Regions from separate parts of the Alkalihalobacillus phoenicis genome, predicted to be linked through region 2. Evidence: riboswitches for the same ligand, from Rfam matches in the RefSeq annotation. Region 2 holds a riboswitch; each other region holds the start of a gene.
What was found. Region 2 has a riboswitch for S-adenosylmethionine ahead of metK (methionine adenosyltransferase). Riboswitches for the same ligand answer to the same signal wherever they lie in the genome.

Region 1: another riboswitch for S-adenosylmethionine. It lies ahead of AA0017_RS00795 (methionine ABC transporter ATP-binding protein); the one in region 2 lies ahead of metK (methionine adenosyltransferase).
Region 3: another riboswitch for S-adenosylmethionine. It lies ahead of AA0017_RS08875 (sugar ABC transporter substrate-binding protein); the one in region 2 lies ahead of metK (methionine adenosyltransferase).
Region 4: another riboswitch for S-adenosylmethionine. It lies ahead of AA0017_RS19825 (methionine ABC transporter ATP-binding protein); the one in region 2 lies ahead of metK (methionine adenosyltransferase).

Annotation. Positions count from the first base shown of each region.
Region 1 covers NZ_CP154853.1:176,430-184,190, forward strand. The annotation lists gene AA0017_RS00770 (acetyl-CoA C-acetyltransferase) at 1-961, shown strand, start outside; gene AA0017_RS00775 (acyl-CoA dehydrogenase family protein) at 989-2,752, shown strand; gene AA0017_RS00780 (arsenate reductase family protein) at 3,026-3,382, shown strand; gene gcvH (glycine cleavage system protein GcvH) at 3,476-3,862, shown strand; gene AA0017_RS00790 (YusG family protein) at 4,253-4,489, shown strand; SAM riboswitch class I at 4,631-4,745, shown strand; gene AA0017_RS00795 (methionine ABC transporter ATP-binding protein) at 4,881-5,906, shown strand; gene AA0017_RS00800 (methionine ABC transporter permease) at 5,968-6,567, shown strand; gene AA0017_RS00805 (MetQ/NlpA family ABC transporter substrate-binding protein) at 6,583-7,437, shown strand.
Region 2 covers NZ_CP154853.1:374,058-381,818, reverse strand. The annotation lists gene AA0017_RS01750 (tetraprenyl-beta-curcumene synthase family protein) at 1-395, opposite strand, end outside; gene AA0017_RS01745 (alpha/beta hydrolase) at 482-1,264, opposite strand; gene AA0017_RS01740 (gamma carbonic anhydrase family protein) at 1,452-1,967, shown strand; gene AA0017_RS01735 (DUF1540 domain-containing protein) at 2,218-2,379, opposite strand; gene metK (methionine adenosyltransferase) at 2,631-3,839, opposite strand; SAM riboswitch class I at 4,015-4,128, opposite strand; gene AA0017_RS01725 (alpha/beta hydrolase family protein) at 4,233-5,015, opposite strand; gene AA0017_RS01720 (ABC transporter substrate-binding protein) at 5,114-6,112, shown strand; gene AA0017_RS01715 (ABC transporter ATP-binding protein) at 6,117-6,896, shown strand; gene AA0017_RS01710 (ABC transporter permease) at 6,874-7,665, shown strand.
Region 3 covers NZ_CP154853.1:1,872,310-1,880,070, forward strand. The annotation lists gene AA0017_RS08865 (ABC transporter permease) at 1-513, opposite strand, end outside; gene AA0017_RS08870 (sugar ABC transporter ATP-binding protein) at 479-2,017, opposite strand; gene AA0017_RS08875 (sugar ABC transporter substrate-binding protein) at 2,153-3,280, opposite strand; SAM riboswitch class I at 3,404-3,513, opposite strand; gene AA0017_RS08880 (LLM class flavin-dependent oxidoreductase) at 3,678-4,703, opposite strand; gene AA0017_RS08885 (hypothetical protein) at 4,879-5,202, shown strand; gene AA0017_RS08890 (UDP-N-acetylmuramoyl-L-alanyl-D-glutamate--2,6-diaminopimelate ligase) at 5,585-7,042, opposite strand; gene hflX (GTPase HflX) at 7,731-7,761, opposite strand, start outside.
Region 4 covers NZ_CP154853.1:4,206,818-4,214,578, forward strand. The annotation lists gene AA0017_RS19810 (M20 family metallopeptidase) at 1-57, opposite strand, end outside; gene AA0017_RS19815 (MetQ/NlpA family ABC transporter substrate-binding protein) at 77-949, opposite strand; gene AA0017_RS19820 (methionine ABC transporter permease) at 998-1,660, opposite strand; gene AA0017_RS19825 (methionine ABC transporter ATP-binding protein) at 1,650-2,675, opposite strand; SAM riboswitch class I at 2,863-2,972, opposite strand; gene AA0017_RS19830 (malate:quinone oxidoreductase) at 3,314-4,846, shown strand; gene AA0017_RS19835 (hypothetical protein) at 5,141-5,749, shown strand; gene AA0017_RS19840 (bifunctional transcriptional activator/DNA repair enzyme AdaA) at 5,969-6,553, shown strand; gene AA0017_RS19845 (DNA-3-methyladenine glycosylase family protein) at 6,540-7,448, shown strand; gene AA0017_RS19850 (methylated-DNA--[protein]-cysteine S-methyltransferase) at 7,441-7,761, shown strand, end outside.

The sequences.
Region 1 (7,761 bases), 200 kb from region 2:
TTCATTGCTTGCTGGGTTACCTGATGAGGTACCTGGTATTACGATTAATCGTTATTGTTCGTCTGGTCTACAAAGTATTTCTTATGCCGCAGAGCGCATTTTGACAGGTCAGGCAAAAACAATTATTGCCGGTGGGGCAGAATCAATGAGCCAAATCCCAATGGGAGGGCATGTTATAGCTCCGAATAGTAAGATCGTTGAGGCTCGTGCTGAATATTATATGAATATGGGGTTAACCGCAGAAGAGGTGGCCAATCGATATAGTGTGAGCCGAGCAGACCAAGATCAATTTGCTTTGGAGAGTCAATTAAAAGCAGCGAAGGCACTGCAAACAGGTGCTTTTAAGGAAGAAATTGTACCGATTGAAGTAAAATTACGCTCTGTAAAAGATAATCGCTTTGTTGAGAAGACGGTTCAATTCGCTCAAGATGAAGGCGTCCGAGCTGATACGTCCATTGAAGGGCTTGGCCAATTAAGACCGGCTTTTCATGTGCAAGGGTCAGTGACAGCTGGGAATTCTTCACAAATGAGTGACGGGGCAGCTTCAGTACTTGTTATGGATAAGGAAGAAGCAATAAGCCGAAATTTGCAACCTATTGCTAAGTTTCGTTCCTATGCGGTGACGGGTTGTGCCCCGGAAATTATGGGATTGGGGCCAATTGGAGCGATTCCAAAAGCACTATCGATGGCTGGATTGAGAAAAGAAGATATCGGATTATTTGAGATTAATGAGGCATTTGCGGCCCAAGCCTTACAAGTTGTTCGTTCTCTAGAGCTCGATATTGAGAAAGTCAATGTGAATGGTGGAGCTATTGCACTAGGACATCCACTTGGGTGTACAGGTACTAAACTTACTTTAACTCTTTTACATGAAATGAGAAGAAAGAACATTCAATACGGCGTTGTTTCGATGTGTATCGGTGGTGGAATGGGAGCTGCAGCTGTTTTTGAATTATGTTAACCAAAACCATTTGAGGGGGAAATAATGATGACTCAGAAAGTAGATTGGCCAAAAGGAGCAAGCTTTTTATTAGGAGAGGTATCAAAGGAATCTATTTATACACCAGAGGAATTAACAGATGAACAAAAAGAAATTGGAAAAGTCGTTGATCAATTTGTAGAAAAAGATGTTACACCTCTTATTGAAGATATTGAAAACCATCAATTTGAGCATACTGTTAAGTTATTAAAAAAGGCAGGAGATCTTGGTTTATTAGCGGCAGATGTCCCTGAGAAATACGGTGGTATGGAATTAGATAAATTAAGTTCATCTGTTATTACGGAAAAAATTGCCCGTGTCGGTGGTTTTGGTTTAAGTCACGGGGCACATGTTGGAATTGGTTCACTTCCAATCGTCTATTTTGGTAATGAAGAGCAAAAGCATAAATATTTACCTGGTTTAGCAAGTGGTGAAAAGCTTGCAGCATATGCTTTAACAGAACCAGGTTCAGGTTCGGATGCCTTAGGAGCTCGAACAAAAGCGGTTTTAAATGAAGCAGGAACTCATTATGTATTAAACGGTGAAAAGCAATGGATTACGAATGCTGGTTTTGCGGATGTTTTTGTCGTTTATGCGAAAATCGATGGCGAGAAATTTACAGCCTTTATCGTCGAAAGAGAATATGAAGGTGTATCGGTTGGACCTGAAGAAAAGAAAATGGGAATTAAAGGTTCTTCAACAAGAACACTTATTTTAGAAGAGGCGTTAGTACCAGTTGAAAATGTTTTAGGGGAGATTGGAAAAGGACATTTAATCGCCTTTAATATTTTAAATATTGGTCGCTATAAACTAGGAGTTGGTTGCTTAGGCGGATCAAAAAGGGCGTTGAAGCTTGCTCTTGATTATGCTCAAGAAAGAAAGCAGTTCAAGACAGCCATTATCAACTTCCCATTAATTCAAGAAAAATTGGCGAATATGGCCACAAAAATATTTGTAACCGAAAGTTCTTGTTATCGAACAGGAGGGTTATTTGAGCAAAGACTTTCCGATATGGAGGATGAATCTGGGCAAAATGCAGCTAAAGCGATTGCTGAATACGCGGTTGAATGTTCGATTGCCAAAATTGCTGGCTCAGAAATGCTTGATTATGTAGCGGATGAAGCGGTTCAAATTCATGGCGGATATGGTTTTATGGCTGAATATGAAGTTGAACGAATTTATCGAGATTCACGAATTAATCGTATTTTTGAAGGGACAAATGAGATTAACCGTCTCTTAATTCCAGGTACCATTTTACGTAAGGCGATGAAAGGTGAATTACCTTTATTAGAAAAAGCAACAGAATTACAAAAAGAACTGCTTATGCTTATGCCAAAACAGATTGGGAGCGAACCACTTGAGCGTGAAGAAGCGATCGTTGAAAACAGCAAAAAATTATTCCTTATGATTGCTGGAACTGCTGCACAAAAATACGCAGATAAGCTGCAAGATGAGCAAGAAATGTTAGCAAATGTAGCCGATATTGTAATTGAAGTGTTCCAAATGGAATCAGCAGTAGCTCGTACGAAAAAAGAAATTGAAAGAGTTGGTGAAGAAAAAGCAAGGAAGTTTATTTTGATGACAGAGTTATATTGTCATGAAGCCCTCAAGAAGATTGACAACCTTGCTAAAGAAACACTTAGCAACGTGGAATCAGGCGATAATCTCCGCACGATGTTATCAATCGTCCGCAAATTGACAAAAGCAAACCCAATCAATGCGATTAAAACAAAACGTGAAATCGCTAAGTTTTTAGTTGAAGAAGGTGCTTAATAGGTAATTTGAGTGAGAACTCCGACCAAAGGAATCTTCGGTTAGGAGTTCTTTCTGTGAGAATAGTGTCTGTATAAGAAGAGCATTATAAAGCGAATAGAAATTCATTGACACATCACATTAATGCTATCAAATGGTTGGCGATTACTTAATACAGCAAGTATAATGAACAGAATTTGTTTCAAATTTGTCGATAAAGGCTAAATTGATTGAGAAAGATTGAAAAACAGTTGGATAATAATTATAATGATTATTAAAGAGGAGTGATTATAAATGAGCCTAACTTTTTATCATTATCCAAAGTGCGGAACTTGTCGTAATGCGAAAAAATGGCTGGAGGGCAACGGAATTGAATTTGAAGCTATTCACATTGTCGAGGAGCCGCCTTCTAAAGAAGTATTGCAGGAACTTTATGTGAAGAGTGGACTTGAATTAAAGAAATTCTTTAATACGAGTGGTCAAAAATATCGTGAACTCGGTTTAAAAGACAAGCTTAAGGATATGAATGAAGAAGAACAATTACGTTTACTTGCAACGGACGGTATGTTGATTAAACGTCCGATCACAACGGACGGTAAGCGAGTAACAGTTGGTTTTAAAGAGGCAGAGTTTGAACAAATTTGGAAATGATACAATCAAGGATTTTCATTTTCTCAAAAAAAAGGTATAGTGTTTAGTAAGAACGTATTACATAACGCAAAAAATATTGGAGGTATTCATCTAATGAGTAATTTACCAAAGGAATTAAAGTATTCAGAAGAACATGAGTGGGTCAAAACAGAAGACGGAAACGTTCGTATCGGGATTACAGACTTTGCCCAATCAGAACTTGGCGATATCGTATTTGTTGAACTTCCTGAAGTTGGAGATTCAATTGAAGCGGACGAGCCATTCGGTAGCGTAGAATCCGTAAAAACAGTTTCTGAACTATATGCACCTGTAAGTGGAAAAGTAGTAGAAGTAAACGAAGACTTAGATGATTCTCCAGAGTTCGTAAACGAATCTCCATATGAAAAAGCATGGATGATCGTTGTAGAACCATCTGATAAGTCTGAGATTGAAAACTTAATGTCTGCAGAGCAATACGAAGAAATGATTAGTGAAGACTAATTAATAATAAGAGCAAAAGGCACTGAAGCTAAGGGATAAGCTTTGGTGCTTTTTTTGATGGTTTAGATACGTTAAGTGGACTTGGCCGGGATGATGTGAAATTAAAGCATAGGAACGCCGACCAAGGAGGCTCCCGGTTCACCCGCAGAACGCGTAGGGTATGGAGCTGGCGGAGTATAGCTAACTAATGTTGCCATTTTTCAGTGGTCTCAGCAATTTGGCCGGTGATGATATGTAATTAAGCATGACGAACCCCGCCTACCTACTTACAATCACTTTTTATACAAGCAAATGATCAACTTAACCCACAATCACCCCTGTTTCCCACAAATCTAACAGTATCAAGCTTAGCAGGAAGGTTAATTTAAGAGTGAGGAGGGGGAACAGAAAATGAATTTAGATAAAGTGGATGTGACGAACAAAATAATCGGTAAATATGAAGAGGGGCAATTAAATCTTTATATGGGTGAGATAAAAATTGGGATGGTGACAGAAACAGATGATGGTCTCAAGCGGAAAATGAGAGAAGGTTTCGTTTTTGAAAATGATAAAATATACCATTTCGAAAATGCTCATCCAGAACAAATAAAAGCTTATGTAGAAAACTGTGATGGCGGTTGGTGCTAAATAACAATAAAAAAGACGGAAAATAATGAATTATAAGACTAAACCGATTATAAAGGTCAGACTACTTGTGTAAAAAAGGTTGACAACAAAATTATGAGCGTGTTACGATAAGTCAAACAAAAATGAACATAACATTTATAGCTCTTATCGAGAGAGGTGGAGGGACTGGCCCGATGAAACCCGGCAACCGTAAAACGAATGATTTCGTTTTCGCGGTGCTAAATCCTGCAAAGCAAATTGCTTTGAAAGATGAGATTAAGGTTAAAGCCTTCTTTTCATCTGGATTGGTGAGAAGAAGGTTTTTTTGCACTTTTAAATTCAGATAATGTATAAATGTTCAGACCTATATTTGGGTAAAGAATAGAGAAGTTGTCAGGAGGCAAGAAACAACGTGATTAATTTAAGTGACATCCAAAAGATTTTTTTTACAAAGGATGGTCCAGTACATGCGGTTGATGGAATTAATCTTCAAATAAATGAAGGCGAGATTTTTGGCATTATCGGGTATAGTGGTGCTGGTAAAAGTACGCTTATTCGGATGTTAAATATGCTTGAAAGACCAACGAGTGGTGAAGTTGTCGTAGCGGGTAAATCATTGTCAAAGCTTTCAAAACCTCAGTTAAGAAAAGCCAGACAAGAAATAGGGATGATTTTTCAACATTTTAACTTACTATGGTCCCGCACCGTTTTTGATAATATTGCTTTTCCATTGGAGATTGCTGGAGTCCCAAAAAAGGAACGAGAAGAACGAGTTAAAGAGTTAATATCACTTGTTGGACTTGAAGGTCGTGGTGGGAGTTATCCGTCACAGCTAAGTGGGGGACAAAAACAAAGGGTCGGAATTGCACGAGCACTTGCAAATAATCCCAAGGTTTTATTATGTGATGAAGCAACATCAGCTCTTGACCCAAAAACGACCGACTCCATTTTAGAATTGCTTGTTGATATTAATCAAAAGTTAGGTTTGACCGTTATTTTGATTACTCATGAAATGCATGTGATTCGCAAAATTTGTCATCAAGTTGCCGTCATGGAGGCAGGGAAAATTGTGGAACAAGGACCTGTCCTTGATGTCTTCCGCAAACCAGTGCAAGATATGACGAAGGAATTTGTCAAACAAATAACTGAACCTGAAGAAACGATGGAGTCACTCGAACATTGGCTACAGCAAGGGATAGATGGTGAGGTCGTTAAGCTTACATTTGTTGGGGAAGGGGCAGAGCGCCCACTGATAACTGAGCTGATTCGCAAATATCAAGTTGATGTGAATATATTGCAAGGTAAAATTTCGAAAACTAGAGAAAGCTCATACGGGACTCTTTTTATCCATTTAACAGGTGATAAAGAAGAGATAGACAAAGCGATTACCTTCATTCAAGGTGAGCAAGTCGAATGGGAGGTGATCGAGCGTGGTTGAAGAGTTTTTAGCTGATGTGAAATGGGATCTTTTATGGGAAGCTATAAAAGAAACGCTTTATATGACAGGAATTTCTGTTGCTGCCTCATTCGTAATCGGGATTTTCTTAGGTTTGATGCTTTATTTAACGAGTAAAGGGAATATGTGGGAAAGTAAGGTTATTAACTTTATTTTTGCATCGATTGTCAATGTTTTCCGTTCGATTCCATTTATTATTCTCATTATATTACTTATGCCATTTACTCGAATGTTGATGGGGAGCATCCTTGGTGCAACTGCAGCCTTACCAGCTTTAATAATAGGAGCTGCACCATTTTATGCTCGATTGGTTGAAATTGCTTTACGTGAAGTCGATAAAGGGGTCATTGAAGCGGCCCACTCAATGGGGGCTTCAAACTTTCGTATTATTTGGAAGGTTTTATTGCCAGAATCAATGCCAGCCTTAATATCGGGAATTACAGTAACAAGTATTTCACTTGTTAGTTTTACAGCAATGGCGGGAGTAATAGGAGCAGGTGGATTAGGACATCTCGCTTTCCTTGAAGGTTGGCAAAGAAATAATTCATCGTTAATGGTGGTTGCAACAGTTGCTATATTGCTTATTGTCTTTGTGATTCAAGCAATTGGTGACTTTTTAACAAATAAAACAGATAAACGATAAGAGGGGGAGAAATGTATGAAAAAATTTGTTCGTACACTAGGAGCGGTCGCTGTAACACTTGCACTTGTAGCATGCGGTAGTGACAATGAAGGTAATGATAATCAAGCTGGTGATGGGGATGATTCAGCAGCAGAAGTAGAAACAATTAGAATTGGTGCTTCAGCAGTTCCGCACCAAGAAATTCTTGAAGCGGCTGAGCCGATTTTAGCTGAAAGAGGAATTGAACTAGATATTGTTGTATTCTCTGATTACATTTTACCGAATCAGGAATTAGAGTCAGGGGATTTAGATGCAAACTACTTCCAAACACCAGGTTATTTAGCTCAACAAATTTCTGAATATGACTATGATTTTGTTAGCGTAGGTTCTGTACATGCTGAACCTATTGGAATTTATTCTCAAGATTATGCAAGTTTAGATGAGCTTCCAGAAGGTGCTGAAATTATTTTAAGTGATTCAATAAGTGATCATGGACGTATTTTGCCGATTTTTGAGGATGCTGGTTTAATTGAACTTGATGTCGAAGAAGGCGAATTAGCAACGATTGATAATGTTTCATCAAACCCGAAAGATTTAAAGTTTGGTTCAAGACAAGTTGAAGCTAGAATGCTCGCTCCATCATTTGAATCAGGCGAAGGTGATGCTGTCGCGATTAATACAAACTATGCCCTTGAAGGAAATGTTGATATTGATCAATATGGAATTGCTTTTGAATCCGATGATAAATTACAAGGAAACCTTTTAGTTGTCCGTTCTGAAGACGAAAATAGTGAAGCGATTTTAACGCTTTTAGAAGTACTTCAGTCGGAAGAAATTCAACAATTTATTCAAGAAAAATATAATGGTGCCGTTATTTCTTTAGTGGATTAATGGGCTAGTAGCTTTTCATAAAGCAGACGAGGAAATTAAAACCTCGTCTGCTTTTTATTATGGCCTAATGGTGGATGAGACGCGAAAAAAGAGACCTACCTCATGCCAGGAGATGATCTCTAACTAGTGGAAGGGGTGGGAGCCGATTCCTGCAAGTGGAAAGGGTAAGCCCCTGAAAAAGTCTCATGCTCATCTTTAACAGGGTAGCGAGTGGAATGTTTGGAGACTCCCGGTTCACCCGCGGAACGCGTAGGGCATGAAGCGAGTGGAGTAAACTAAATGATATAGCCACATTTCTAATGCTCAGAGTTTTTCAGTGGCCTC
Region 2 (7,761 bases):
CCATCTTCTTGTTCAATTCGATATTGATAATAATTCACTAGAGGTTCACCTGGAGTTAATGCGGCGAGTAGAGCATTATGTAAGGAGCGAAAGTCTTTTGGATCTAAATAATCACTTTGATCGCATAGATTGTCTAAGTAGTCACACATAATTTGATAAGCGATGATAAATTGAATTAATTCATCAAAACGATCGCGGGCAAGTAGTCCGTAAATTCCGCCACCTTCACAATGAAACTCTTTTCTCTCAAGAGCATCTAATGCTTGGGCTCTTAATTCGGGGTCAGGAATGGATTTCGCTCTTTCCTTCCATTGATCATAATAACGATGAACAGTCGGAAGAACATCCCTAAAAATATTCATCATTAGTGGGATTGGTTGCGTCGGAACTTTCAAAATTTATCCTCCTTTTTCTTCTTCATTACGTTAGCATAAAATGAGTCCCGCAACAATCAATCAAGCTTTAAAATTTATTGAACAATTTAATACTCCCATAAATTCATAAAGCCAACCGCATATCGAAATACATCTTCTCGCTCAGGCTCGTTAAATACTTCATGATAAAACCCGTTCCATTCTTTATATGATTTCTCTGCTATGTCCAAGCTATCAAACCAATCTTTCACAGCATATTTACTCACAATTTTATCATCGCCCGCCTGCATAACAACAAGCGGAATATCTGGCATCTTTTCTGGATAACGAATCGCCAAATGCATTGCTTTGCTGAGCTCTCGATACCATCTAACAGATACCTTTGACACTCGTAATTCATCCCTCATATATAAATCACGAATCTCTTCGTTTCTTGTCACAAGAGCCGAATTAATGCCTGAGTTAACGGTTAATGAAGGACTTACACGGTGTAAGGCCTTTGACATCATTTCTCTCCCTTGCGATGGAGGCTTGTATAAACCTAAGCATGGGGAGGATAACATTAACCCTTTTATTATATTGTTTTTTTTCTCCATCATATATCGAATTGCGACAAGTCCACCCATACTATGCCCTAATAAATAAACGGGTACTTCTTGTTTTTCGGCTTCTTTAACCCATTCATCAACAGAATCAAGGTATTGGGAAAAGCTATTAATATGCCCTCTTTTCCCTCTCGTCCTGCCTTGACCAGGCAAATCACCCATCACGACATTAATCCCGTGTTCATTCCATTTATTCGCTAACCATTCATAGCGGCCATGATGTTCGCCAGCCCCGTGAATAAGGACGATTGTTGCTCTTGAATCCTCTATAAAATAGGTCCACATTTTTGTTTGCCCCTCTCTAACTTATGAATGTAAGCATCATAGATCATCCATTTTGGTTTTTCTTTCTTATTATGAACGGCCACTCTTTCATCATAAGGAAACTGTTCATCTTTTCCTCATTCTTTTTTTAAGAAATGATAAAATAAGTATATCGTTTTTCTGTAAAAAGACAAAGGAGATGAATAATTTGATTTACGCTTACAAAGGAAAAAAACCTGTTATCGCAGAGTCAGCCTTTATTGCTGATTATGTTACGATAACAGGAGATGTTGTCATTGGAAAAGAATCGAGTATCTGGTTTCAAACGGTCATTCGTGGAGATGTCGCTCCGACTATCATTGGTGAACGTGTTAATATTCAAGATCAATCCATGTTGCATCAAAGTCCAAATAAACCGTTAATTATTGAAGATGAAGTAACCGTTGGACATCAAGTCATGTTACATAGCTGTATCATTCAAAAAAGAGCTTTAATAGGGATGGGGTCAACGATTTTAGATGGAGCAGAAGTAGGAGAAGGTGCTTTTATTGGGGCTGGTAGCTTAGTCCCTCCAGGTAAAAAAATTCCACCTAACACTCTTGCATTCGGTCGGCCAGCGAAAGTCATTCGTGAAATTAATGAAGAAGATAAAAAAGAGATGAAACGAATTGTTAAAGATTATCGTGATAAAGGCCAATTTTATAAATCATTACAACAGAAATAATCGCTATGCTGAAGTTTATCTTATATAAATAATTTTACTTGCACCTACTATGTATAATATTGATAATGATAATCAATATTATAAGTAGGGGGGGAAGACCAATCATCCTCCCCCCTAACAAAGTCTTCCTTTTCTATTCATCATTAATCGTCTTGAGCATAGACTTTGCAGATGAATATAAAATGATCACCGCATCCTAATGGACGAGATCATTTTGTAGCCATTCAGGAAAATTTGCTTCTGAAAAAACTTATCCCATATGTTCTGGTTCGAACGTTTTACAGTCTGTTTCTTCAGTTTTGTTCGCCTTTTTTCCTTTATGACTAACTACATAAATTTTATCGGCACTACACCGATTTCCATTATCCCAAAAAACACAGTTATTTACTTCACATAATACATCAGTCGCCATTTTCATTCACCTCCCTATTTTCATTTTTACCGATTGAACCTCTTCACATACTCTCCTTTTTATAAAAATATCTACATAAACTGGGCGATGTTGGTTAAAAGGGTGGCCCTTCACTTTCGTATATTCAATTAACAGCGCTGCTCCTGCATTGATAAGGACTTTCCCACTTAACTGATTAAATATAAAAAAGCTAAATCGTTGCTCACAACGATTTAGCTTTTTTTTATATTTATTTTACATTTCTTAAAATATTACTTCGCTAATTTAGCTTGTTCTTTTAACACTGCGGCTTTATCTGTGCTTTCCCAAGGTAATGCAACATCTGTACGGCCAAAATGTCCATATGCAGCTGTTTGTTTATAAATTGGGCGACGTAAGTCAAGCATTTTGATGATACCAGCTGGGCGAAGATCAAAGTTCTCAGCGATTAATTCAACTAGAACTTCTTCTGAAACAACACCTGTACCAAATGTATCAACTGAAATCGATACCGGACGAGCTACACCAATAGCATAAGCTAATTGAACTTCACATTTCTCAGCAAGACCTGCTGCCACGATGTTTTTCGCTACATAACGAGCTGCATAAGCACCAGAACGGTCTACTTTAGTTGCATCTTTACCAGAGAACGCACCGCCACCGTGACGAGCGTAACCACCGTACGTATCAACGATGATTTTACGTCCTGTTAAGCCAGCATCCCCTTGAGGTCCACCAATAACAAATCGACCAGTTGGGTTAATGAAGTATTTTGTACTTGCATCAATTAACTCAGCAGGAACGACTTCATTAATAACATGTTCTTTTAAATCTTTTTCGATTTGCTCTAATGTTACTTCTGGATGATGCTGTGTGGAAATAACAATTGTATCAACACGAACTGGTTTTCCATCTTCATCATACTCTACCGTTACTTGCGTTTTTCCATCTGGACGTAAGTAATCAAGAATTTCTTCTTTACGTACTTGAGCAAGGCGACGAGATAATTTATGGCTTAATGAGATTGGTAATGGCATTAATTCTTCTGTTTCGTTTGTCGCAAAACCGAACATTAACCCTTGGTCCCCTGCACCAATTGCTTCGATTTCTTTATCTGTCATTTGGCCTTCACGTGCTTCTAATGCTTGGTCAACACCTTGAGCGATATCAGCTGATTGCTCATCAATAGATGTTAAAACGGCACAAGTTTCTGCATCAAAACCATACTTTGCACGAGTATAACCGATCCCTTTAATCGTCTCACGAACGATTTTCGGAATATCGACATATGTGCTCGTTGTAATCTCACCAGCTACAAGGACAAGTCCTGTATTTACTGATGTTTCACAAGCAACACGTGCGTTTGGATCACTTTTCAAAATTTCATCAAGAATGGCATCCGAAATTTGATCACAAATTTTATCTGGATGTCCTTCCGTTACTGATTCTGATGTAAATAGACGTCTACTTTTTAAAACCATTTCTATTTTCCTCCTCTGCACATAACCAACAAACAGTCATGGGCGAAAAATTGTGACGGCACTCATTTCCGATTGTGGGAGTAAAAACAATCGAAGACGTATTTTAGACAAATATAAACGATAAAAACCCTCTTTCCACACAGTGAGGAAAAGGGTTGGAGTGTTTACCTTTCGCCTCTTATCGTCCAAGGAATATACCTTGCAGGTTAGCACCTTTTCACTTCTTTTCAATGAAGTAATGGTTGCTGGGTTTCTTCGGGCCTGTCCCTCCACCTACTCAGGATAAGAGTATCCGTTCGGGACATATCATAACGCAGATCAGGGTGACTGTCAACGATCTCTAGCGTTTCTTTTGGATCAAGTTTTTTCCTATACAAAATTCCCTACGTACGTCTATTCGTTTAGTTTTCTCTTTTCTTGTGATTTCATCCACTTTGCTGCCTTTCCCAAAACCTTCTGCTGATCTTTAACAGGGAAATGATGGGGAAATTTTTTAAAGTACCAAGCTTCTACTTGGTCACCTAATGCTTTTTCTAATCGAATTGAATGCTCGACCGAAACATGTTTATCTTTTTCACCATGAATAACTAATATCGGGATATTCGTTTTTTTCATTTCACTTATCGGGCTTCTATATTCGTAACGTTCGGGATACTTATTCGGCGTACCACCAATGACACGCTTCAGCATTCTTCTTAAATCGACCCGTTCTTCATAGGTTAAGAACATGTCCGTCACCCCATTCCATAGGGTACATGTCGTTAATTGAGGTCGTTCAATCGCCGTAAGGAGGGCCATCACACCACCACGAGAAAAACCTAATGCATGGAGGCTATTGGCATTCACATATGGTAACTCACTTAATATATCGAGAGCATGAATCGCATCATAACGATCTTCCCCAGCAAAATCCTCTTGTCCTTCTCCTCCTTTATTCCCACGATAAAACGGAGCCATAACCACAAATCCTTCACTGGCCCATTGAATTAATCGTTGGACCCGTACCATGCCGACATTCTTAATTCCTCCTCTTAAATAAAGAAGACCTGGCAAGCTTTTAGCCATTATGGGCTTCGCTAAATAACCTTTCACTTTTAAGCCTTCACTCAAATAAGTCATTTCAAAAAGTTCAATGCGTGGATGTGGGGAAGGAACTCTAACTTGAGCAAGTAACATTTTTTCACAACCTTTATTATCTAGGCTAACACACAATAACGTACACCTACATAGACTATCACAATTACAAATATTTAACCTTTGAGGAGTTGAAACAGATGGTTTTCTTAAAACGAATGACCTCGATCATTCTACTGATATCTTTAATCTTGCTGCCCGTTGCTTGCTCCAATTCAAACGCAGAATTACAGAAAATTCGTCTAGCTGAAGTAACTCGTTCAATTTTTTATGCCCCTTTATACGCCGCGATTTCGGAAGGCTTTTTTGAAGAGGAAGGCATTGATTTAGAATTAACGACTACTTGGGGTGGGGATACGACGATGACCACTCTTCTTTCTGATGGAGCCGATGTTGCGTTAGTAGGTGCAGAAACGTCGATTTACGTCTATGCACAAGGAGCAAATGACCCTGCTGTTAACTTTGCTGCCCTTACCCAAACAGATGGGACTTTCCTTGTTTCCAGAGAGAAAATGGATTCATTTGAATGGGAGGACTTACGTGATACGACGTTTTTAGGTCAACGTGTCGGTGGAATGCCACAAATGGTAGGTGAGCATGTACTAAAAAAGCATGGAATTAACCCTCATCAAGACCTTGAATTAATTCAAAGTATTGATTTTGGAAATATTCCAAGTGCGTTCGCCTCAGGGACAGGTGATTTTGTTCAATTATTTGAACCACAAGCGACTCAATTTGAAAATGAAGGAATTGGGTACATCGTCGCCTCGTTTGGCGAAGAATCCGGACTTGTGCCATACACAGGATTTATGTCAAAAGAAAGTTTTATTAAAGAAAACACAGAGACTTTAGAAGCATTCACTCGCGCGTTATATAAAGGACAACAATGGGTAGAAGAGCAATCAAGTGACGTCATCGCTGAATCGATTGCTACCTTTTTTGAAGATGCGGATGTCGAGTTAATTGCTCAAGTTGTGGACCGTTATCAATCTCAAGGCTCATATGCAACTGATCCTCTCTTAACAGAGGAAGCTTGGATTCAACTTCAAGTCATTATGGATGCAGCTGGAGAACTCCCTAAAGAAATTGATTTCCGCGAGCTCGTGAATACAAGTATCGCTGAAAGCGTATTGGACTGATTCGATGGCTAAATTAACGATTCAAGACGTCTCGAAGATTTACTTAACAAAAGAGGAAGCAGCATTAGCATTAGAGGATATTTCATTAACCATTAATGAAGGAGAATTTATCTCGATTATCGGTCCAAGTGGTTGCGGGAAAACGACTCTTCTTTCTCTCATTTCTGGTATTTTAAAGCCAACAAAAGGAAAAATTTTATTAAATGAAAAGCGGATTGAGCCAAAAACGACCAATATCGGCTACATGCTCCAACAGGACTATTTATTCCCTTGGCTCACGATTGAAAGTAATATCACCATTGGTCAGCATATTCGACATTCATTAGATGAGTCTTCAAGAAGAAGAGCTTTAAATTTACTTGATGCGATGGGTTTGTTAGACAAAAAATCGTTGTACCCTGCCCAGTTATCAGGGGGAATGAGACAAAGGGTTGCCCTGATTCGAATGCTCGCATCAGATCCTTCGTTTATGTTATTAGATGAGCCCTTTTCCGCTCTAGATTATCAAACGAAGCTAAAGCTAGAAGATCTCGTGTTTAAAACGTTAAAAAGGGAAGGCAAAACAGCGATTTTAGTTACACATGATATCGGGGAAGCCATTTCGATGTCTGATCGAGTCGTTTTGTTAAATACAAAACCCGGTCGGATTCATCGTGTTTTTGATATCCCAAAAGAAATAAAGGAACTCATCCCTTTTGATGCACGTCAAACTTCTGCTTATACCGAGCAATTCAACTTAATATGGGAGGAGATGGAATCCCTTGAACCTCGGAAAACTTCATGATAATTATTTACGTTCATTACGTAAACAAAAATGGCAAGTTTTTATTGTTCAAATAAGTATACTCGTTTCCTTCCTTACTTTTTGGGAAGTCGCAGCACGTCAGCGATGGATTGATCCTTTATTATTTAGTATGCCGTCACGAATTTGGGATTTACTTGTCACACGCATCTCTGATGGAAGTTTATTTTTACACACATCTTTTACTTTATTTGAGACGATTCTTGGCTTTATTATCGGAACCCTTGTCGGGGTCATCATTGCCGCTATCCTTTGGTGGTCCCCCTTTACTTCTAAGGTCCTTGATCCTTATCTAGTCGTCTTAAATTCAATGCCAAAGGTTGCCCTTGGTCCGCTTTTAATCGTCGGTCTAGGACCTGGGTTTACTTCTATTTTAGCAATGGGGGCCTTAATTTCAGTCATTATCACTACGATTGTTGTTTATAGTGCCTTTAAAGAAGTCGACGCTAATTATGTTAAAGTGTTAAAAACATTTGGAGCATCAAAGGCACAAACATTTGGAAATGCGATCTTACCGGCCTCGATGCCAACGATTATTTCGACATTAAAAGTCAATGTCGGCCTTTCATGGGTTGGCGTTATCGTTGGGGAATTTCTCGTCTCCAAACAAGGGCTTGGCTACTTAATCATTTACGGCTTCCAAGTATTCAATTTTACCCTTGTCTTAATGAGCTTAGTTGTGATTGCCGTTTTAGCAACTGTCATGTATAAACTAGTCGAGCTCCTCGAGAAAAAGTTAATCCAATTTTAATGGACAATAAAAAAGGGACTGTCCCAAAAGTCATGAAAATGATCTTTGAGGGTTCAGCCCCTTTTTGAATATTATAAAAGTGAGAGGGAAGGCACA
Region 3 (7,761 bases), 1.5 Mb from region 2:
GACTTCGCCTGATGCAAAGCTTCCATCTGGCATCACCATATTTTGTGAAATCGTGGCCCCTTTTGTATAAGTCAAGGCCACCCCTTGAATAATAAACATCGTTGCTAACGTTAGCAACATGTCAGGTACCTTTAATTTAACAATCATAAACGTATTGAACAACCCAACTAATAAAGCAGCTAAAAGAGCCGAAATAATCGCAATAAACGTATCCTGTGCAAACCAAACAAACATCGACATCACGACCGCATTGGCTAATGAGGCTGTTGAGCCAACAGACAAATCAAACCCGTTCACCGTAAGCGAAATCGTGATCCCAATCGCAATAATCGTCACGATCGAAATGGAGCGTAAAATACTAATTAAGTTATCAGCTTGAATAAAGCGTGGTTCTAATATCGTAAAAATAATGATTAATAAAAAGACGGTTACTATCGTGCCATATTTATATAAGAATTGAAAGAATGATTGGCTGCTTTTAATTGGCTTGTTTATTGGCTGTTCTGTTTGCATCTTGCTGTCCTCCTGCAGAATAGTATAATATCTCCTCTTCTGTTGTTTCTTCTGTATTTAATTCTTTGACAATCTGTCCATCATACATAACGTAAATTCGTTCCGTAATGCCAAGAACTTCGGCAAGCTCAGCAGAAGCATAGATGATCATTTTTCCTTTATTAGCTAAAGCGATGATTAATTGAAAGATATCCTTTTTAGCTCCTACGTCGACTCCTTTTGTTGGTTCATCAAAAATATAAATATCACAATCAGCTATTAACCATTTTCCAATCGCGATTTTTTGCTGATTTCCTCCTGATAAAAACTCAGCCTTTGTTTTAGGACTAGGTGTTTTTATACCGAGTGATTCTATTAAAGATAAGGCCGATGTATTTTCTTTTTTGGGTAAGAGAAAATGAAAACGATTTGTAAAAGAACGCAGATTTGCAACCGATAAATTATGTTCTACGGTTTCCTCAATTAAAAGACCTTCTTTTCTACGTTCTTCAGGTACAAGCGCGATGCCTGCTTTAACGGCATCATATGGAGAATGAATGTTTAATTCCTTTCCATTTAAACGAATATGACCAGTCGTTTTGGCTTCCCCAAACAACGCTTTGCATAGTTCTGTTTTCCCTGCCCCTACAAGACCTGCGATCCCAATAATTTCCCCTTTTGAAATCGAGAAATGAATGTCTTTAATCTTTTCGCCGTCTGAAAAATGGCTAACCTCAAAAGCGGTATTTTTTTCTTTTTTTCGATAATAAGGGAACTGCTCCTCGAGTTTACGACCAAGCATTTGCCAAACAACGCGATTTTCATTTGTTTCGTTTACTTTTTCTGTTATAACTTTCCTTCCACTACGCATGATTGTAATTTGCTCACATAGTTGAAAAATTTCTGGTAAGCGATGGGAGATAAAAATGACCCCAACATTTTGTTTATTTAAGTGCCTCACAATCCGAAACAATTGCTCTGTTTCTTTTTGACTCAAAGGGGCAGTAGGTTCATCTAGTAATAAAAAACGACAATCCGTCGTTAAGGCACGAGCAATTAATACCATTTGTTTCTCCGCAAGAGTTAAATCACTTATGAGCTTTTCAGTTGATAAAAAGACATGGAGCGATTCCAATACTTTTTTCGTTTCTTCGTGGATTTTTTTCCACTTAATCAGTTGAGATTTCGCCATTTTATGAATAAGAAAAGGCATCATCACATTTTCCGCCACACTTAAATAAGGAATTAACGCTGTATCCACTTCTTGATAAACGATTTGAATTCCTAAACTTTGAGCATCCTTAGGTGAACGAATCATAACTTCTTTTCCATTCATTTTAATCGTGCCTTCATAATGGGAATAGGAACCGGATAGAACTTTCATGAGTGTAGACTTCCCTGCTCCATTTGCCCCAATTAATGCATGTGTCACCCCTGACTCAATGAAGAAGTCAACAGAATCTAATGCCTTTACTCCAGGGAATTCAATGTTTATTTGGTTCATTTCTATCACATTTTTTTTCATTGTTCACCCTCCAGTCATACACTTGCTCACTAAATCACTTTAATCATTAAAAAAGAAGGGAGCTAACTTAGAGCAGCCCCTTTCTACATTTGTTCGAATCATAACCCTTAGGCTTCATTGCTAGTCCTCATTTGATTACTTTACGTAATAATCTTTTAATGTAAGCATCCAATCTTCTTCAAAAGCATCTGACTCTCCCCAGCCCGTAATAATATCGGCAAGGTTTATCATATTAACTGACTCGTCCGCTTGTAACAAATCTTCTTGAGAAATTAAGGATGCTTCTAAGTCAAAGGTTTCTGGTGTTTCTTCACCTGCAAGCTTTTTCGCTAAAATTCGTACATTAACCGCTCCAATTAATTTTGGATCGACAGCTGCTGTATAACTCCACGTACTAGCTTCATTTTGAATTTCTTGTAAATCAGCATTTGAAACGTCAATTCCGTAAATTTTCACTTCATCCCTACCGGCTTCTCGAATCGCTTGTGCGGCACCAATTGCAAACGCATCCCATGTTGCGAAGATTGCGTCAATTTCACCTTGGGGATATTTATTTAGCATCGCCGCAACCGCGTTTTGAGTTTGAACAGATGTATCATCAGTAGCCACTCCAAAACGTTCTAATTCATTTAACCCAGGGTATTGTTCTAAAAATTGTTTATACACAGTATCTCTCCGAACCATTGGAGCAAAACCGTCCACCCAAAGATAGACAATGTTTGCCTCTCCATCATAATCTTCTACAAGTTGTCCTAAAGCCAAATCAGCTAACGCTTCATCATCTTGTGACGTTAAGGTTACCCCTTCAATCTCTTGTAAATCAGCTAATGAGTCAAATGCAACCACACTTTTTCCTTTTTCCCTTAATTCTTGTACAGTCGCTACTGTCGCTTCATCATCACCATGTGAAATAATAAACCCATCATATTTATCTACATCTTGAGTTAGTGCGTCATGGAACCTTGCCGAATCACCATTCGCCGTAAATACATCAACTTCAAAACCTAATGCTTCTGCTTCTTCTTTCGCTCCAGCTAAAAATTGAGCGGTGTGATCATCCCCACCAATTTTACGAACCACTTTAATTTTTGCTCCTTCACCATTAGCAAAACGTTCTGGAACATTCTCAAAGCTGACATTGTCATCATCGACTTTCTCCTGACCACTCGCACTATCATTGGAATCATTTGAACCACAACCTACTAACAAAACAGTTGTTAAAAGAGCGATCGTTGCTCCTAATCTCCATTTACTTTTTCTCATCTTTATTCCCCCTAATGCTTGACTATTTAGTTAAAAACCCATGTTATGTATAACTGCTTATACGTGGATTTTTCTACCAAAAGAAAAAAACCTCTACTAAGAGAGGTTTTTATGTAAAATCCTCTCTTATCTCTCGAATCATAAAATCGATTCGCAGGAATTAGCACCAATTTTCCTTAGAAAACGGTTGCTGGGTTTCATCAGGCCAGTCCCTCCACCACTCGCGATAAGAGCTATTCATTTAATTCTCATTATTCTTATTGGTATTATAAGTCTTAATAGTAAGTAGGTCAATCCTTTTTTTAAAAATAGTCTAAAAATTATGCCTTCAAATGGATCGACATTTGAAGAGAGCATAAACTCATCAATTGGGTAACTGGTGACCAGTACACTTAGCTCAAGAATGCTTAACTTTGCTTACTTCTGCAATACTTTTAAATGAACGCAAACGTGCATCCTCATCATAAATCATCGAGTTAATAATGATTTCATCCGCATCTGTTTCAGTTAAAAAAGATTGAAGCTCTTTTTGGATAAACTCTTTATCTCCTGCAATGGTTGATTCCCCTCGTTTATCTAATGCTGCTCGTTCATGGATCGTTAGATGGTCAGTTAAATCTTCATTTGGTGGCAAAAGTCTTGCGGGACGCCCCCGAATTAAACTTAAAAATTGCTGATCCATTGAAGTAGCTAGAAATTTAGCTTCTTCATTCGTCTTTGCTGCAATGACATTTTTTCCGACCATCACATAAGGTTTATCTAACACATCAGAAGGTTTAAAGTTACTACGATAAATATCTAAGGCTGGCAATGTAAATTCAGGGGAGAAATGACTAGCAAACGCAAATGGTAACCCTAATTCCGCCGCTAGTTTTGCACTAAACCCACTTGAACCTAATAACCAAATCGGAATATTTTGTCCCTCGCCTGGGTAAGCTCTTACAGCTGGTGGGAAAGGCGAGCGTTTCGGGTCAAAATATTGCCTTAACTCTTCTAATTGATCAGGAAATTCATCACCCGTCGTCCCTAACCCTCTTCTTACCGCTCGCATTGTTTGTTGATCACTCCCTGGTGCACGTCCTAAACCTAAATCAATTCTCCCTGGATAAATGGCATCTAATGTTCCAAATTGCTCAGCAACCATTAAAGAAGAGTGATTCGGAAGCATAATTCCACCAGCACCGACACGAATCGATGTTGTTTGGCCAGCGATATGGCCGATGACAACTGAAGTGGCTGAACTCCCTATTCCAGGCATATTATGATGCTCGGCGACCCAAAAGCGGTGGAAACCAAGCTCCTCGGCTTTTTTAGCTAATGTTACACTTGATTGAAACGCTTCTTGTACCGTTTTCCCTTCTAGAATGGGCACGAGATCTAAGACAGATAAACGAATATCTTGTAATGTTTTAGTGGATTCCATTTATAGCACTCCTTCAAAACTTTTATATCATACGATTTCTTATTGAATTCGTTATATAGAAGAGTAATGGATATGAATCCTTTCGTCCATTTATTTGCTTATGAATACTTAGCGTTGTCTAAATGGAGCAGGGATGAGATAATAAAGTCGTCATTCATTCTGCCCTACAAAAGAGATGTTATGTAATGGAGGAATTACGTTGAAAGAAAATATAGAGGAACAAATCATCAAACAATATCAGCAAGATGAAAAGATGATGGTGTTAGTGTTTAGTCAATGGTGTATCAATCATGATTTAGACCCGCTCGAAATTTATCAAAAGGCTTATCCATCCCAACAAAAAAATTCTTTGCTAGTAGACACTCAGGAATTAACCGTTTCAAAAGAAGAAGCAGGTGAAATCGCTGATGAAACGTTACTCGGAGTTCTTTCTTTATTTGGAAATGATCAGCTAGCCTTTGTTGTCTCAGAAGAAATGGAAAAATTAAAGCAGAAATAAAAAAACGACCCCTCGCCATCAAATGGTTTTTTTGGGGTCGTCTTTAACTTCTATATACCGTTAACATTCTTACTATTCCCTTCCAACTGCACAAAAGCCTCTTTAAAACGTTTATGCTTTGCTATTATTTTATGTGTTTGCTCTTTATGGTCTACCAGTCCCCATGTACATGTCATGACTAATGTACACTTCGCTCACCTACGTCATTGGACTCACATCCTTTCTGAAGGTTTTTTTAACGTCTCTCCTTTCTTTAATTAAACTTATTTTAAGATATTATTTAGAAACTGTAAATTTTCAAATAGGTTGATTTTCTTGAGTAAATACCCATTTTTCTCTTATTATCTTACTTTACCTCTTTTTATCAGATTATTTAGAAAAATCAATTAGTTGAACTCTTTCCTTTAAGGTATTGTAATGTCGCTTGATCATTCTCACTAGGTAAGTTAAATACTTGCTTGTACTTCTCATGACCTTTACCCGTTATCACAAGCCAATCTCCTTTTTCCATTTCAGAATAAGCACACTTAATCGCTTCGGTTCGATCGGTAATAATGATAGCTTGATTGCCGATTGTTTCATTTAACTCAAGTAAGGTTTTAGACATTTCCTCTTCGCTTACTCCATTTAAATCATCAAAGGTTAAAAAAATGTGGTCACTATGCTGGAAGGAATACTTAAGCATTGCCTCTCTTTTTGTAACATCACTATCGCCACGAAAACCAAAAACATGAAAGAGTCGATTCGGACGGTAGGTTCTAATTGTTTTTAAACAAGCATCAATGGATTCAGGTGAATGGGCATAATCTATAACGGCTGTTGAATCATTTGGCAACTTCATTTGTTGGAATCGCCCTGGTACTTCTGGAAACTGAGACAAGGCCTTTCTAATTTCTTTCGGTGTGACCCCGCATTTTTCAGCAGTTACGTAAGCTAATAAAGCATTTCGGTTTTGATGAACACCAATAACAGGCAGTTCAAATGATATTTCCATATTAAATTTACTTAACTCAAATAACGTCGAAAACTCATTTTCATAAGAAGAGACGATATCATTATGATGTTGTGGTCCAACGGTCGTCACTTTTTTGTGTTGCTTTTTCACATAGTCAACTACCCTTTCACCCCAAACCTCTGAAAATGTAGCAACTATCGCTTCTCCGTTATGTTTTAATTGGTCAAATAGTTTTACTTTACTTGAAAAATAATGCTCAATCGTCGGATGATAATTAAGATGATCATGACTTAAATTCGTAAATAATGCATAATCAAAAAAAACATCATTCACCCGCCCTTGATCAAGACCGTGCGAAGACACTTCTAAAATCACATATTCATCCTTACTTTCGGCAAGTAACTTCTGAATCGTTATCGCATCTGGTGTTGTGACATGAGAAGGCCGAGTTTCTCCGTTTATTTCATGACTAACAGAACTAATAAGCGAACATGTCTTTCCTGCTTCGGTTAGAATATGTTTGAGCATATAAGATGTTGTCGTTTTGCCATTCGTTCCTGTGATACCAATCACTTTATGTTTATTTGTTGGAAATTGATAAAAAGCCGCACTTAAACGTGATAGAGCTCTTCGACTATCGTGGACGGAATAATAAGGTATATCCGTTTGAATAAATTTGGCTTCACCCAATACCGCCACAGCCCCTCGTTCACATGCTTCTGCAATATAATCATGACCATCTTGATCAAAGCCACTAATCGCCACAAAAAGAAAACCAGGCTCCACTTTTTTGGAATGAAAATGCAAGCCAGTCACTTCGATATCATTTAGGCTCGGCTCATCCACTATCATATTCAATTCTTGTAAAAGTGATTGAAGCTTCATCTTAACCTACCCTCTCAAAAAACTGGTTAAGAGTAGTTTCACCATCCAAAAATGAAATTATCCTTTGAATACACCTCTTTGCTCTATTATTTGAAATCATCGGGCAGCTCTGATTCCCTTTGCCGCTCTGATTCAATCGCTTTTGGCTTCATTGACCTCCTATGATTCCCTTTGTGGCTCTGATTCAATCGCTTTTGGCTTCATTGAACCCCAATGATTCCCTTTGTGGCTCTGATTCAATCGCTTTTGGCTTCATTGACCTCCTATGATTCCCTTTGCGGCTCTGATTCATGTGCTTTTGGCTTCATTGACCTCCTATGATTCCCTTTGTGGCTTTGATTCATGTGCTTTTGGCTTCATTGACCTCCTTTGATTCCCTTTGCAGCTCTGATTCAATCGCTTTTGGCTTCATAGTGCAGCTATGATTTCCTTTGTGGCTCTGATTCAATCGCTTTTGGCTTCATTGACCTCCTATGATTCCCTTTGCGGCTCTGATTCATGTGCTTTTGGCTTCATTGAATCCCTATGATTCCCTTTGTGGCTCTGATTCAATCGCTTTTGGCTTCATTGACCTCCTATGATTCCCTTTGTGGCTTTGATTCAATCGCTTTTAGCTTCATTGACCTCCTATGATTCCCTTTCCGTCCTGCGCCACTTACTCTCCACTCGAAAAAAAACCGCCCAGAAATTAGACGGTTTTTATCATAAATTGTTCATAT
Region 4 (7,761 bases), 1.1 Mb from region 2:
ACGGTTATTTTCAACGGATTGAAATAGTACGTCTTTCAAGTAGTTTGTAACGCTCATTGTAACTCCCCCTCAAAGTTTATTTTTTTAAATCTTCAAAAGCAGCATCTAATTGTTCTTGCGTTAATTTCACAAGGATTGATCCGCCGTTTGTGTCCTCTTTGATCGCTTGTTCAATATCCGCTTCTTGGTAAAGCTCAACAACACGTTTATAAGTTTCGTTCTCTTTATTTTCAGCACTTGTTGCAATGATGTTAACGTAAGGGTGGATCTCGTCATTATCTTCATCTTCTTTCAAAATCGGATCATCAGCTGGTGATAGTCCTGCTTGACCCGCAACTCCATTATTTATGATAGAACCAGCAACGTCCGGTAGAACACGTGGAGTTTGTTGAGCTGTCATTGCGATGATTTCCAAGTTCAATTTATTTTCCGTAATTTTTGAAGGATCCCCAAACATCCCAAAATCATCTGCCAGTTTAATTAAATCGGTACTTTCCAAGAGACGGAGTGCTCGAGCTTGGTTAGAAGGATCATCTGGGATCGCAATTTTATCACCCTCTTTAAGTTCGGAAATGTCTTCAATCTTTTCTGAGTACAGACCCATAGGTGCAAACATTGTCGAACCAATTGGTAAAATGTCTTCACCACTTTCTTTGACATATTGTCCAAGGAACGCGATATGTTGGAAAGCGTTAATGTCAATTTCTCCATGTGCTAACGCATTGTTCGGCAAGGTATAATCGGCAAATTCAATGAGTTCAATTTCAATTCCTTCTTTAGCGGCTTTCTCTTTTAAAATCGGCCACTGAGCACCGTCTGAACCATTTACCCCAATTTTCACTTTGATGGGTTCATCATCACTACTATCTGCACCACTCGTATTACTACCACAAGCAGCAAGCACTAAAACAGTTAATATAGTCAAACATAAAATCGAAAATTTCTTCATTTCAAAACAACTCCTCATAATTTAAATTTCTTTATTTTTTGGCGTAGATTAACGACGCATAATTTTTTTCGAAAGGGTATTTCCAATCCATTGGGCCACTTGTACCAAGATAATCAAAATTAAAACCGTTACTAGCATGACACTTCCATCGAATCGTTGGTAGCCGTAAGTCATTGCGATATGTCCAAGACCACCACCACCGACTGTTCCAGCAACGGCTGAGAAATCGATGAGCATGACTGTTACGAAAGTAAGGCCTAAAACGAGCGGTCCGAGTGCTTCAGGAATCAAAACAGTGAAAATGATGCGAAGCGGGCTAGCACCCATCGCTTGTGCGGCTTCAATGACACCAGGATCAATGCTGACTAAGTTGTTTTCGACGACTCGGGCAATCGTAAAGCTTGCGACAATGGTCATTGGAAAGATAGCTGCTGCCGTTCCGATTGTCGTCCCCATTACTAGTCTAGTAAGTTGCGAGATGGCAACTAAGAAGATGATAAATGGAATGGGGCGAATAATATTAATGATGATATTTAATACTTGAAAGACGATTTTATTTTCTAAAATATTATTTTCTCTCGTGACAAAGAGAAGCAGTCCAAACGTGATTCCAATGATGGAGCCAAAAATGAGAGTGGCGATGACCATGATGAGTGTTTCCCCAGTACCTTCTAATATTCGGGGCCAAAAAGTGGTCCAATCAACATTCATGTTCTGTTACCTCCTCAAGTTCCACGATAGATTTTAGTGTATTTAATACGTTTTGAATCGCTGTCTGTTCTCCAATAAAGGAGATGATTAAGTTTCCAAACAGCTTTTCTTGTAGCTCTCGCACTGAACCGTAGACGATATTAAAATCAACACCGTGTTCTTTAGTAACTGTTGATAGAACGGGCTCATTGGAAACATCTCCTTTAAAGATGATTCGATACAATTTCCCACCACCTCGTGTTCGCCACTTTTCTAAAATAGTTTTAGATGGTAAGTCTTGTTGAACCGATTGAATGAATCGCTGGGTTGTTGGATGTTGTGGATCAGTGAACGTATCAAACACACTTCCAGCTTCAATGACTTCTCCGTTTTCCATAATCGCTACTTTGTCACAAATCGATTGGATAACATGCATTTCATGGGTGATTAATAAAATCGTGATCCCAAAATCTCGGTTTACTTTTTTTAACAACTTTAAAATCTCAGCAGTCGTTTCTGGATCGAGTGCAGAAGTTGCTTCATCACAGATAAGAATATCTGGTGAAGTGGCAAGAGCTCTTGCGATACCGACTCGTTGTTTTTGTCCGCCCGACAGTTGATCGGGGAAATCTTTTGCTTTATCGGCAAGTCCAACAAAATTCAATAATTCTGTTACACGTTCATTGACTTCTTTTTTGGGAACACCAGCCAATTTCAATGGGTAGGCAATGTTCCCAGCTACTGTACGTGAGTTAAATAAGTTAAAGTTTTGAAAAATCATCCCAATATTACGTCGTCTTGTTCGTAAGTCCTTAGAAGATAGCTTACTGACATCTATATCTTGGATAAAAACAGTGCCAGAAGTGGGACGTTCAAGCATGTTTACTAAGCGAAGTAGTGTGCTTTTTCCTGCTCCGCTGAAGCCAATAATTCCGAAGATTTCCCCTTTGTTAATCGATAGGGAAACATTCTTAACGGCATGGACTTCTCGTTTTCCGAGAATAAAAGTCTTGGAAACATCAATAAATTCAATCATGTGTTGACCTCCTGAAGAGTTCTTCAATTCTTTGTAGACAATGATGCATCCATCGAACTTTCTAAACTAGATTCGAAAATGAACAACCTATTTTATAACAACACCTAATAAAAATACCCAACAAAAAAATCCCTCCTTTTCTCAAAAAATAAGAAAAAGAAGGATTCTATAAAAAGAAACGATCTTTTTCTCATCTTTCAAATGCCTAAGCATTTGTAGGAGTTGGCACAGTTTTCTAATATAGAATCTGTTGCCGAGACGTCATAGGGCCTTTCCCTCGATCTCTCTTGATAAGAAAATGATGTATAGCTATTCAATTGTTACAAGAATTAATTTTTATCTTAGAGGGATTGTGTGAAAAAGTCAACAAAAATTTAAAAATAAGATGACGATGATATAGACTAAGCCATTTTTCTCATTTGGCTATGGGTTTGTTCCCATGTATTGAAAATATATAATAAACATACCGCATATTACTTCTGTATTTACAAACTTTTACTCTGTGTAAAAACGCAAGAAATATTTTAAATTTCTAACAATAGTGATACAATATGATTAGGTAATTAATCTAGAAATGATGTGGGACACCTAGTGTTTTACATTCTTTCTGCGAATTTTAACGTATAAGGAAGGAAAACATGACGAACAAACAAAATACAACGGACGTTATATTAATTGGTGCCGGAGTCATGAGTGCGACTTTGGGGATACTTCTGAAAGAATTAGTACCGGATTGGAAAATAACAGTATTTGAGAAGCTTTCAAACGCAGGAGAGGAAAGCTCTAATGAATGGAATAATGCAGGAACAGGGCATGCAGCACTGTGTGAGCTTAATTACACGAGTGAAAATCCGGATGGATCTGTCGACATTAGCAAAGCGATAAAAATTAATGAACAGTTTCAAGTTTCTATGCAGTTTTGGTCTAATCTTGTTAATCATAATCTGATTCAGAATCCAGAGGATTTTATCAGATTATTGCCTCATATGAGTTTAGTACAAGAGCAACAAAATGTGGATTTTTTAAAGAGACGTTTTAAAGCGCTTTCAGAAAATCCTTTATTTAAGGGAATGGAATTTTCTGATGATGCGGAAAAGCTGATGGAATGGATTCCGCTTATTATGAATGACCGTCCATCGGATGAAGTGATCGCGGCCACAAAAATTGATTCTGGAACAGATGTCAATTTTGGAGCTTTAACGCGTAAGATGTTTGATCAATTAGAGAAGCAAAGTGTCGAGATGAACTATAAACATAGTGTCACAGATATAAAACGTACGAGCGATGGCTTGTGGGAATTAAAAGTACGGAATCATGAAAGCGGTTCTCTTGACCGTCATACAGCCAAATTTGTCTTTATCGGTGGCGGCGGAGGAAGCCTGCATTTATTACAAAAATCGGGTATTCCTGAAGGCAAGCATATTGGAGGTTTCCCGGTAAGTGGAATTTTTATGGTCTGTAATAATCCAGATGTGTCAGAGCAGCATCATGCCAAAGTATATGGGAAAGCTAAAGTTGGTGCACCACCAATGTCTGTCCCACATCTGGATACACGTTTTATCGACAATAAAAAAATGTTGCTCTTCGGACCGTTTGCTGGTTTTTCACCTAAGTTTTTAAAATATGGGTCGGTCTTTGATCTGTTAACATCGGTAAAACCAGATAATTTGGTTACGATGTTGGCGGCCGGAGCCAAGAATATGTCATTAACGAAATACTTGATTCAGCAAGTGATGTTATCAAAAGAACAACGGATGGAAGAGTTACGTGAGTTTGTCCCGAACGCTAAAAGTGATGATTGGGATTTAGTAGTTGCTGGTCAACGTGTGCAAGTGATCAAAGACACGGAAGCTGATGGAAAAGGAACGCTTCAATTTGGAACCGAAGTCATTAGTGCTGAAGATGGTTCGATTGCCGCCTTATTAGGGGCTTCTCCAGGTGCTTCCACTGCCGTCCATGTTATGCTTGAAGTCATTGAAAAATGTTTCCCGCAACATATGAAAGAGTGGGAACCGAAAATAAAAGAAATGATTCCATCTTATGGTGTGACATTAATGGATAACCCTGAGCTTCTAGAAGAAATTCACACTTCCACAGCGGAGTCGCTCGGCTTAAACGATAATAACCAAACAGATTCAAAAAGAAATCCTCGTATGTTAAAGCAAGCATAGAGTGAGGTTCTTTTTAATAAGAGTGATTGAAGCGTCAAAGTACAGTTCATTGTCTTTGCCGCTTTTTTTAGTTCGTAAATTTCCTTTAGAGTCTTTTGTTGACCTGTAATGACCATATTTAGGGAATATAGTAAAATGATGAGCGGTATTTTTAATCGTTAGGTTTTGTATGAAGGGGTTGTTTTCTTGAAAATTTTTTTAAAAATTGGCTTATATATTTTTATGATAATGGCTATAGTTCTATTAACCATAGGGATATATTTTTTAATTGGAGCTATTCAAAAAAGGTTGTTTGTGCCGACAGACTATATAATATGGACATTTAATTATCCAGCTTCAATATTTGTTTTGATTTATGAACTGTATCTATTTTTTATTATGTTCTATTTTTTGCAGAAACGCTTTAGGAAGAAAAAGGGGATTAAACAAGTCAATTCAAAAGATAACTTCTTTAAAAGGAATAAAAAATCGATTTATGCTTTATTTGTAGCTAGCAATATCGTTTTATTTTATATAATCGTTTCGGCTGTTACTGTTGTGACGAACAATAAGATTATTGATTATTCATTTTTGTATCCACAAGGGCGAGAATATAGTCATGCAGCTGTAGTAAAGGTTAGTACAGGAGTGTATGGAAAAAATTCTTATATACCATTTAAACATTCAAAGGGACAGTTCTTTTACATAATTGAATTAGCGGATGGCAAAAAAATCGATTTAACAGAAGCGGGAGGAGTTCAGAATAATCAACATGAGTATTTTATCATCGAAGAACTTGACCGTGAATTTGTAAATAGCGACATTCCTAAAGTGTCGAGTATAAAACACTTTGAATATACAACAGAACACTTAGATGAAATTTATACAGAAAAAATTCGAAACATACTAGAAAATACAAATTAATAATGGGTATTGTGAAGAGAAGTATAAAATGGCTTCTCTTTTTAATTTACAAAGACCATAAGAGCAAGAATGAGGATGAAATAATAAATATAGTCTTGATAAAATGATAATAACTTTAATAAATAAATTTGGAGCTAAATGTAATAGGTTTAGAAAGACTCGCCCTGATAAATAGAGGAGTAGAATGTAACTAGTAACCTAGAAAGGGTGGAGAGGATAATGGTAGAGAAAATCAATCTTTCTTTTGAAGAAATGTGGGAGAAAATCATTGCATGCGATAGTAAATATGATGGGTTGTTTTTTACGGCGGTAAAAACAACGAAAATTTTCTGCCGGCCTTCTTGTCGATCGAGGAAACCTAAAAAAATAAATGTGGAATTCTTTTATGACATCAAAAAAGTTAAAGAAGCAGGTTTTCGTGCTTGTAAAAGGTGTCAGCCAGAATCTGCTCATTCTCCTCAGGTTGAATTGGTTAGAAATGTTATAACGTATTTAGTCAATCATTTTCATCAAAAGTTAGAATTACAAGATATTGCAAATCATGTTGGTATAAGTACCTATTATCTGGAACGGTTATTTAAACAAGAAATGTCAGAGACACCTCGTTCTTATTTGGAAAAAATACGAATAGATAAAGCGACACATCTTTTAACCAACACCGTTCAAACGAATCTTGAGATATGTTATGAGGTAGGCTTTCAAAGTCCATCCAATTTTTATAAAGTGTTTCGCCATTTGAAACATTGTACCCCGAGTGAATATCGAAAAAAGGGACAAAGGAGCTTCAGCAATGAGATGGAATGACCTAGAAACGGCAATTGAAATTTACCCGCCAGCTGAATTTAACTTTAAGGAATGTTTAACTTTTTTAGAGAGGTCTGAGCAAGAAATCTTGCATCAGGTGAGAGATGGGTATTTAGATAAGTTAATAAAAGTGAGAGGAGCGTTGATTTTATTAAGGATCAGGAGTACCTCACATATAATTCAAGTAGAATTCCCCGCAAACAGTACCACTTTCTGTATTCGTGAAGAAGTCGCTCAATTTGTATGGCAATGGTTTGATTTAGAGAGAGACCTTCGTTCATTTTATCAGATTGCTCAACAAGATAAGGTCTTACAGTCTATTGCCTTAAAATATGATGGTTTAAGGATAATAGGTATCCCTGATTTATTTGAAGCACTAACTTGGGCGATTATAGGCCAACAAATTAATTTAACATTTGCTTATACTTTAAAGAAACGATTTGTCGAGCACTTTGGTGAAAACCTAACTTTTGAAGGAGATAATTTCTGGGTATTCCCATCTCCTGAGAAAATCATAAGTATAAATGTAGATGAGCTGAGAGAACTTCAATTTGCGACGAGGAAGGCTGAATATATTATCGGCATAGCAAAGGCCATTACAGATGGTAAACTAACAAAAGAAATGTTGCAGCAAAAACAAGATTACGAGCAAATGAAAAAATTTTTAATCGAGTTCAGAGGGGTAGGAGAATGGACGGCAGATTATGTGATCATGAAATGTTTACAAGATCCTGTTGCTTTTCCGATAGCAGATGTAGGTCTACATAATGCCTTAAAATATCAACTAGGTCTTGAGCGAAAGCCTACGATTGAAGAAATCAAAGAGCTAGCAACAAATTGGGATGGTTGGCACGCATATGCCACCTTTTATTTATGGAGGTCATTGTATGAATAAGCTACATAAATTAGACTACGAATCGCCAATTGGAGTTATAGAAATAGTTGGAACAGGTGAAGCGGTCTATTCCATTTTGTTCTCTGAAAGGGATAAAGTCGAACATATTAGTCAGGATGAAGTTCCAGAAGTATTAACCAATTGTTATGAGCAGCTTGATGAATATTTTAAAGGGTTACGTCAAGAGTTTACCTTTCCATATTTGCTTGAAGGAACCAATTTTCAAAAAGGAGTATGGAAGGCTTTAACAAAAATACCTTATGCTCAAACAGGCTCATATAAAGATATTGCCCTTTCAATTGGGAATGAAAAA